4 regions of the Macrococcus bovicus genome follow, and region 2 is predicted to be linked to each of the others. Evidence: riboswitches for the same ligand, from Rfam matches in the RefSeq annotation. Region 2 holds a riboswitch; each other region holds the start of a gene.
The links. Region 2 has a riboswitch for S-adenosylmethionine ahead of QSV55_RS02500 (MetQ/NlpA family ABC transporter substrate-binding protein). Riboswitches for the same ligand answer to the same signal wherever they lie in the genome.
Positions count from the first base shown of each region.

Region 1: it holds a riboswitch for S-adenosylmethionine, as region 2 does, so the genes downstream of both, QSV55_RS00750 (aminotransferase class I/II-fold pyridoxal phosphate-dependent enzyme) here and QSV55_RS02500 (MetQ/NlpA family ABC transporter substrate-binding protein) in region 2, are expected to answer to the same signal.
Region 3: it holds a riboswitch for S-adenosylmethionine, as region 2 does, so the genes downstream of both, metK (methionine adenosyltransferase) here and QSV55_RS02500 (MetQ/NlpA family ABC transporter substrate-binding protein) in region 2, are expected to answer to the same signal.
Region 4: it holds a riboswitch for S-adenosylmethionine, as region 2 does, so the genes downstream of both, QSV55_RS03340 (methionine ABC transporter ATP-binding protein) here and QSV55_RS02500 (MetQ/NlpA family ABC transporter substrate-binding protein) in region 2, are expected to answer to the same signal.

Region 1 covers NZ_CP128470.1:66,166-68,367, forward strand. Annotated here, with positions in the region: gene QSV55_RS00740 (MFS transporter) at 1-107, opposite strand, end outside; gene QSV55_RS00745 (TetR/AcrR family transcriptional regulator) at 130-669, opposite strand; SAM riboswitch class I at 879-984, shown strand; gene QSV55_RS00750 (aminotransferase class I/II-fold pyridoxal phosphate-dependent enzyme) at 1,053-2,202, shown strand, end outside.
Region 2 covers NZ_CP128470.1:396,762-398,963, reverse strand. Annotated here, with positions in the region: gene QSV55_RS02505 (FAD-dependent oxidoreductase) at 1-501, opposite strand, end outside; gene QSV55_RS02500 (MetQ/NlpA family ABC transporter substrate-binding protein) at 635-1,453, opposite strand; SAM riboswitch class I at 1,526-1,628, opposite strand; gene rarD (EamA family transporter RarD) at 1,761-2,202, shown strand, end outside.
Region 3 covers NZ_CP128470.1:1,537,640-1,539,841, forward strand. Annotated here, with positions in the region: gene metK (methionine adenosyltransferase) at 1-958, opposite strand, end outside; SAM riboswitch class I at 1,059-1,158, opposite strand; gene pckA (phosphoenolpyruvate carboxykinase (ATP)) at 1,348-2,202, shown strand, end outside.
Region 4 covers NZ_CP128470.1:555,255-557,456, reverse strand. Annotated here, with positions in the region: gene QSV55_RS03340 (methionine ABC transporter ATP-binding protein) at 1-991, opposite strand, end outside; SAM riboswitch class I at 1,059-1,159, opposite strand; gene QSV55_RS03335 (YbbN family protein) at 1,196-1,399, opposite strand; gene QSV55_RS03330 (toprim domain-containing protein) at 1,455-1,838, opposite strand; gene gcvH (glycine cleavage system protein GcvH) at 1,908-2,202, opposite strand, start outside.

The sequences.
Region 1 (2,202 bases), 330 kb from region 2:
CTATAGGCAATGTTCGTGAAATATTGTGAGCCGATTCCGAAGACAGTAATTACTGACAGCAGAAATATTTCGAAGCTGCGGAGTGTTTTGTATTTAATAGAATTCAATTGTGTCAACCTTTCGTAGAAATTAGGAATATGGATAAAATAATGCCATCAAATTGGACTTGAAAGTATCAAGGTCAACATGGCGGAAATGCGTCTGATATTGATAGCTTCTTGTAGTCAACGCATTGAGCAGCATGTCTGTCTTGAACTGAGGTTGGTCATGTGAAGCGAAAATAGTCTCAAAATACTGATAGAGTGTCTTATAATAGTCTGTCTCTTTAAAGAGGGAGCGCATTTCGTGCTTTTCAATGCAAAGCAGAAGGTCTTCATTGTCGCGTTTGAATTCGAGCATCAATGTCAGCATCTCGCTTAATTGTTCGCGTTTATCCTTATCAGAAGATTGAATATGATCAAAAGATGTAAAGAGATGATCAAAGTCCTCCTCCAGTAAGCTGAAGCATAGCACGCCCTTATCCTTGAAATGACGATATAAGGTACCCGCACCAATCTGGAGTGTTTGCGCAATCTGGTTCATACTGACCTGTTCCACCCCATACATTTCAAAAAGTGCAGCGGCAGTTGTTTTTATGCTGTTATAGTTATCCTGTGCATCCTGTCTCATCATTAAGTCCTTTACTGGAAATTAAACGGAGAGTTTTCCGTTTACTTTCAAGATTATAATGCTTATCTTCAATTTGCACAACTGAAAATTAAAAAATAACAGCAGAATGCATGAGCCATTTGATCGATAAAGCGTCCAGTGCAGCTCGCACGAAATCTGTTTGACAACGTCACTGTTTAATACTATATTGATAACAATCATTTAAATATGTCTTATCCAGAGAGATGGAGGGAACTGGCCCTGTGAAATCTCAGCAGCAGGCTCATCTGAGAGTACTGTGCTAAATCCATCAAGCGACAGCTTGGCAGATAAGTGATTTTCTGACGTCATTGCTGCGAAGTAATGACGTTTTTTATTTCGATTGAAGAAGAAGGGGAGAGGAAATGCGTTCTAAATTACTTGATTCTATACCAGAAAGTTATTTTGGCAAGACGATGGGCAGAAAGCTCGATATCGGCAGCAAACCGCTTATCAACACAGCGGTCGGTATACCCGATCAGAAAGTTCCGGCAGAAGTACTCGAGACGATTCAGTCCGCAGTACAGGAGCCTGCGAATAATAAATATGGTGTTTTCCGTGGTAAGGAAGCGTTGAAAGAAGCCATCCAGAAATTCTATTTAGATACTTATGGGGTTGAGCTGGATAAAGATGAGGAGATCTGTATTCTTTACGGGACGAAAAACGGGCTGGTCAACTTGCCGCTTTGTGTGATTGAACCGGGTGAAGGCGTTCTGCTGCCGAACCCGGGTTACACTGATTATCTTGCTGGTGTGAAGCTGGCCCGTGGCACGGCCTATGAACTGCCGCTCCAGCCCGCCAACCATTACTGGCCGGACTTTGATGCCCTTGATTCTGCCGTATTAGCAGATACACGTCTCATCTACCTTAATTATCCGAGCAACCCGACAGGGGCAGTTGCGACTCGTGCAGGGTTCGATGCTGTCGTCCGGCGTTTCAGAGGGACGCAGACAAAGATTGTCCACGACTTCGCCTATGCGGCATTCGGCTTTGATGCTAAAAATCCGAGCATTCTGCAGTCGCCAGGCGCGAAGGACGTAGCAGTCGAGATTTATTCACTCTCCAAAGGTTTCAATATGTCAGGTGTACGGATAGGTTTTGCTGTCGGCAATAAAGATATCATCGGTGCCCTCAATTATTATCAGGATCATACACAAGTAGGGATGTGGGGGGTCGTTCAGGAAGCGGCGGTCAGTGCACTGAAATTAGGGGAACCTTTTTTAGAGACACAGAACGCGATTTTCAGAAAGCGTAGAGATCAAGTTACAGACTTTCTCACTGAGGCAGGCATCCCGTTTGAACCGATGCAGGGCGGCATCTTCCTGTGGCTTAGAATCCCGCCCGGCTATAAAAGTGAAGAATACGTCGATTATCTGCTGAAAACACAGTCCATCCTGACGACACCGGGGCTACCATTCGGTTCAAACGGTGATGATTATATTCGGATCTCACTTGCAATCAGTGACGAGGAGATAGAAGAGTTGCTCATCAGGCTCAAGGAAACAGCAGGCCTCT
Region 2 (2,202 bases):
CAGTCCAAGTGTTGTTTTAAATGGCAGACCTAGATCTTCTTCGTGCAATCTCGCCTTGATTCCTAACGTCTGATAAGCCTCATATTCATCGCGTATAGCTTTTTCGTTGCGGCCATCTGTCACCTGCGTACTGGACATTTTCTCGAAATCGCAGTCTATAGCATGTTTCTGAACTAAATCTTCAATAGCCTTGATCCCATCCACTTGCGACTGATAAAAAGCTTTTGCTTTATCTTCTCCTTGAGACTTCAGAATCTCCTGGTACATGAGGTGATGCTGCGCAGTAATCTTAGCCGTTGTATTAGCTGTCGTCTCCTGCACCAGTTTACGGCCTTCAACAAGCGTGACATCTTGACCCGCTTCAGCTAAACGGTAAGCGGCAAGAATACCTGCGATCCCTCCCCCGATGACAAGCACTTCAGTTCTGATATCCTGTTCCAGTGCAGGAAAATCAGTCACTTTCGCCGACTCAGTCCAATAAGAAATATTCTCTCTTTTCATTATATAACCTCCCCAAATGTCATTCCCTCTGCTATACCCTCTGCTGGATAAAAAATACACTGTTCACGCTATTTACATAAAAATAACACCTACCTTTGACAGTCGGTGTTATGGATGTAACCTCTTACACTTTTTACTTCTCATAAGGGACGACATCTTTGCCGAATTCCTTGTTAATATAAGCTTTCATATCTTCTGACTGCAGGACTTTAATCAGCTCCTGAAACTTTTTATCATCCTTATGCCCTTCCTGTACAGCCAGGATGTTCGCGAACGGGGATGATTTATCCTCAAGTGCAATCGCATCTTTATGAGGAATAATACCATTATCGATTGCATAGTTGGAGTTCATAATGACTGCCGCACCTTCTCCGTTCTTATAAGTCTTCGGCAGAAATTCTGCACTCTGCTTATTATTGAATTTAAGATTCTTCTTATTCTCAACGATATCCGTAAATTTGGCATCTTCTATCTTCACGCCATCCTTCAGCTTGATGACCCCTTCATTGACGAAGAAAGAGAGGAAACGGCCTTCTTCAGCCGGATTACTGGAGACAAAGATTTCTGCACCGTCCGGGATTTCAGCTAGATTCTTATATTTTTTACTATAGACTCCCATCGGTGTCGTGAATACTTTGCCGACTTCCTCAATTTTATAATGATGGGTCTTCTTTTCTGCATTAAGATATGGAACATGCTGGAATAAGTTGGCGTCTACATCACCTTCATCGAGTAATTTATTAGGCACTTTGTAATCATTGACGATTTTAACTTCAACGTCGTAACCTTTTTTCTTCATCGCCTCAGCTGCATGTTTGACCACTTCTCCGTGCGGGGTAGGTGATGCCGCGACTACGATTTTCTTATCGTTCTCTTTTTCATCCGCTGAACCGCATGCTGTAAGCGTCACTGATAATAAGAATGCACTTAAAATTCCTAAACCTTTTTTCATCATAGAATCCTCCTCAAATTTTTTAATAAAAAAAATACTTTCTCCATAAAAAATAGAGAAAGTATCCGCTTTCTCTCATCTTCTAAAGCAATCGCTTTATGTGAATTAGCACCATGTCAAACTGACTGGTTGCCGGGTTTCATCGGGCACATCCCTCCACCACTCTTGATAAGAGTTTTATTAAGTTGTTAAAATCATAGCAATTGTATCGACATTCGTCAATAACTGACCAATCAAAAATTTCTTGACTAACAAACTTTTTCAGAAAACATCCAGACTTCTTCTGGTATGATAGCAAGGAGGTGAAATTATGTCTGAAGAACAAAAAGGAATTCTCTACGCTGCAGGCAGTTATGTCATGTGGGGCGTACTACCTTTATACTGGAAACTAATCGACGGTATCCAGTCTTATGAAATTCTAGCGCATCGCATCATCTGGTCCCTAGTCTTTATGATACTTCTCGTCTTCTTTCTCGGTAAGACATCTGAACTCAAGATTCAGACAAAAAGCCTGTTCGGCGAACCGAAACAGGCACTCAGTCTATTCATTGCGGCCGTTGTCATCGCTATGAACTGGGGGCTCTTTATCTGGGCGGTCTCGAATGACCATGTGATGCAGGCGAGTCTTGGTTATTACATCAATCCTTTGATGAGTATTCTGCTCGGTCTTTTCTTCATGAAGGAACGTTTCACTAAAGTGGAATGGCTTGCTATCGCACTTGCTGCGGCCGGTGTATTCTATATGACGT
Region 3 (2,202 bases), 940 kb from region 2:
GATGTGCGACCCCGATTGCATAGGCAAGCTGAACTTCTGCTTTATCTGCAAGGCCGGCTGCTACGATGTTCTTCGCAACGTAACGTGCTGCGTATGCGCCTGAACGGTCAACTTTCGTTGCATCCTTACCAGAGAATGCACCGCCACCGTGACGCGCATAGCCACCGTAAGTATCCACAATGATCTTACGGCCTGTTAAACCGGCATCCCCTTGCGGTCCACCGATAACGAAACGGCCAGTCGGGTTGATGAAGTACTTCGTTTCCTCATCGATTAATTCAGCCGGCACAACTGGTTTGATGACATGTTCTTTAATGTCAGCCTGAATCTGCTCAAGCTCGATTTTCTCGTGGTGCTGAGAAGAGATGACGATAGTATCCACACGTTTAGGCTTGTTGTTCTCATCATACTCAACCGTTACCTGTGTCTTACCGTCCGGACGTAAGTAGTCAAGCGTACCGTTCTTACGTACTTCTGTTAAGCGGCGTGCAAGTTCGTGTGAAAGTGAAATCGGCAGCGGCATCAAGCTCTCTGTTTCGTTGCAGGCAAAACCAAACATTAAGCCTTGGTCGCCGGCACCGATAGATTCGATGTCTGAATCCGATAAGTCTTCACGGTCTTCAAGCGCACGGTCTACACCTTGTGCGATGTCAGGTGACTGCTCGTCAATCGCTGTCAATACAGCCATCGTCTGATAGTCATAACCGAATTTTGCGCGGGTATAACCGATCTCTTTAACTGTTTCACGCACGACTTTCGGGATATCAACGTAAGTAGAAGTCGTGATCTCACCGGCGATCAGTGCCATACCTGTCGTCACTGATGTCTCACATGCCACACGTGCTTTCGGGTCTCCTGTCAAAATAGCGTCTAAAATTGCGTCAGAAATCTGGTCCGCAATTTTATCCGGGTGTCCTTCTGTTACTGATTCAGAAGTAAATAATTTACGATCTGCCATAGATAATTCTCCTTTTATATATATGATTACGGTTCAATCCATAGAAAAAAGCCTTTCCCTACAGTTAAGAGAGAAAGGCTCGACAATACAAGTCCATTCACTCTTATCGTTCAGATGAGATCTGCAAACGGTTTGGCACCTTACTCAAAAGGTTGCTGGGCTTCAAAGGGTCCATGTCCCTCCACCACTCTGGATAAGAGAATCCGCAAGTAAGATAATACTAAACTTTGTGTAAACCGTCAACATGTTTAACTAAAAACTCAAAATGTACTATTTTTATGAATTTTCTAACATTAAATATGTGAGATGGCATATGATTTTCATTATGCTATACTAATGAGTGAAAATGCTTACATCAGCATATCAATCATCTAATGGGGGATTATTAAATGAATGAAAATTACGTGGCAGAAATCAATCAGCTGCTGGAAAAACCGTCTACACTGAAACAGTTATCACGTACACAGTTAATCAACGAAATTATTCAGAATAACGAAGGGGAACTGACTGAGTCAGGCGCCATCCGCACTGAAACCGGTAAATATACAGGCCGTTCACCGAAAGACCGTTTCATCGTGCGTGAAGCAGAGACGGAAGATAAGATCGACTGGGGTGCTGTCAACCAGCCGATTGAAGAGGAAGTCTTCCTGAAGTTAGTCGATAAAGTGCTGAACTATTTAAATAACAAGGAAAAAGTCTATGTCTTCAACGGCTATGCCGGCGCAAGTAAAGCCTCACAGTTAAAATTACAGGTTATCAACGAACTCGCTTGGCATAATATGTTTGCCCGTACCATGTTCATCCGTCCTGAAACAAAAGAGGAAGGCCTGGCTATTGATCCTGAATTCACGATCATCTCTGCCCCTCACTTCAAGGCAGACCCGGCAGTAGATGGCACAAAATCAGAAACCTTCATCATTACAAGCTTCAAACATAAGATCATCCTGATCGGCGGAACTGAATATGCCGGCGAAATGAAAAAAGGGATCTTCGGTGTCATGAACTACTACCTGCCGGTGCAAGGCATCATGAGTATGCACTGTTCAGCGAACGTCGGTGAGAATAAGGACGTTGCCCTCTTCTTCGGTTTATCAGGTACAGGTAAAACCACATTATCAGCAGACCCACAGCGTAAACTGATCGGTGACGATGAGCACGGCTGGAACGATGAAGGGGTCTTCAATATCGAAGGTGGCTGCTATGCCAAAACGATTGATCTGACACGTGAGAAAGAACCGCAGATC
Region 4 (2,202 bases), 160 kb from region 2:
GCACCCTTAACTCGTCGAACATTCTTTCGACTTCAGCATTAAGGGCAGGCACATGTACGATCAGATGGCCGAAAGAACCGTTCTGCGTATGCTTAATGTTACCGGCAAGAACATTCGCATCCAGATCATACTTTCTGATCATCCGGCTGACAATCGGCTGCCCGGTAGAAGAACCGACAAACTTCAGGCGAAGAATCGCTCCGGTCGGATAATGTGCCATAATCTCATCGATAGAAGCTTCAACTTCAGCGTCTTTCAGATCATCTTTGACAAAGCGCTGCGTGACAGTTGACTGCGGATTTTCAAACACTTCCATGACAGGACCCTGCTCCACCACACGCCCATTTTCCATGACAGCGACCTGGTGACAGATTTTTCGGATGACCTGCATTTCATGCGTGATCAGAATAATCGTCAGTTTGAGCTGGCGATTGATGTTCACCAACAGCTCCAGAATTTCATCTGTCGTCTGCGGGTCAAGTGCACTGGTTGCTTCATCACAGAGCAGCACAGTCGGGTTATTGGCCAGCGAACGGGCAATGCCGACCCGCTGTTTCTGCCCCCCTGACAGCTGAGAGGGATAAGCATTTTCTCGGCCTTCAAGTCCGACCAGGCGGATCAGTTCATTGACCCGTGCAGTACGTTCAGTTTTAGAGACACCTGCAATTTCAAGCGGAAATGCAATGTTATCGAATACTGTACGTGACCACAGCAGATTGAAATGCTGGAAGATCATACCGATTTTCTGTCTTTTCTTTCTGAGGTCAGTCGGACTGAGCTCTGCAATGTTATCGCCACCGACGACCACATCACCCGTCGTCGGTTTTTCAAGGCCATTGAACATACGGATTAACGTACTTTTACCTGCACCTGAAAAACCGATGACACCATATATTTCACCCTCGTTGATCGTCAGATTGACATCATCAACAGCGGTTATCATTCCTTTTTTTGTTGCGAACTGCTTGACAACATGATTTAACGTAATCACTTACGTACCTCCTTTAAACGAATAAAGCGTCTTTCCCGTAAAGAGAAAGACGCAATGAGTTCATCGTCTCTCATCTTCTAAAGCGTATGCTTTATGTGAATTGGCACCATGTCATATGACGGTTGCCGGGTTTCATAGGGCACATCCCTCCACCACTCTTGATAAGAGTTATATTCAATTGTTATACATATTAGACTACAATATTTAAATCGTCAATACTTTACGAATAATTTCATAAATATTTGTGACGGATTCAAAACGATAGATGGTTTCCACTACTTCATCGTCTTTTACAATGAGCAGAACAGGCACACTCATCAGCTGATAGCGCTGCGCGAATGACGCCGCAAAATTTAAATCTACTTTCATTATATTGACTTCAATCAGTTCTGGCATGATGTCTATCATGCGCTCTGCGACCTTACATGTACCGCAGAGGGGCGTATAACCGAATATCACATAATTACCAGACGGGGCTGAAGGCAAATACTCCCTGACTTTCATCTTCCGCTTCCAGACCTTTCACTTCAAACTCATGTTTCATTAATTTTTTGGCGAGATAATCTACAGGGCAGCGGCCGACCTCACCATAAGTTGGATCAATATAGATATGCTTGCATTCACTTAAATGGCGTTTGAACCAGCTGCGAATGTTTTTCCCTGCTTTATCAGCATCAGTCATGATATAGACGTTATGGCCTGTCAGTTCATCGAGCATTTCGTCCATTTTACTGACACCCATCGTGCCGTTCGTGCAGATAATATGTACAGGTTCAGATAATACTTGTTGTAACTTTTTCTTGTCAGACTTGCCTTCCACAACTATGACTTTACTGATTACAGACATCTCATCACCTTTTCATATGCAGTTATAAAAAAATCCTTGATAAGCATCTTATCAAGGAAATTATAGCATTTACGCGTTAATCATTTCATCATATTGAGCTTGGTCAAGTAACTCATTTAATTCATCGTCACTTTCAGTCTCAACTTTAATCATCCAAGCATTTTCATAAGGAGATTCATTAACGAATTCCGGAGAATCTTCAAGTTCGTTGTTTACTTCTACAACTTTACCACTAAGCGGCGCATATAATTCTGAAACTGTTTTAACAGACTCAACGCTGCCGAAAGGTTGTCCTGCTGAAATTTCATCGCCGACTTCTGGAAGTTCAACGAAAACGATGTCTCCGAGCTCTGATTGAGCGAAG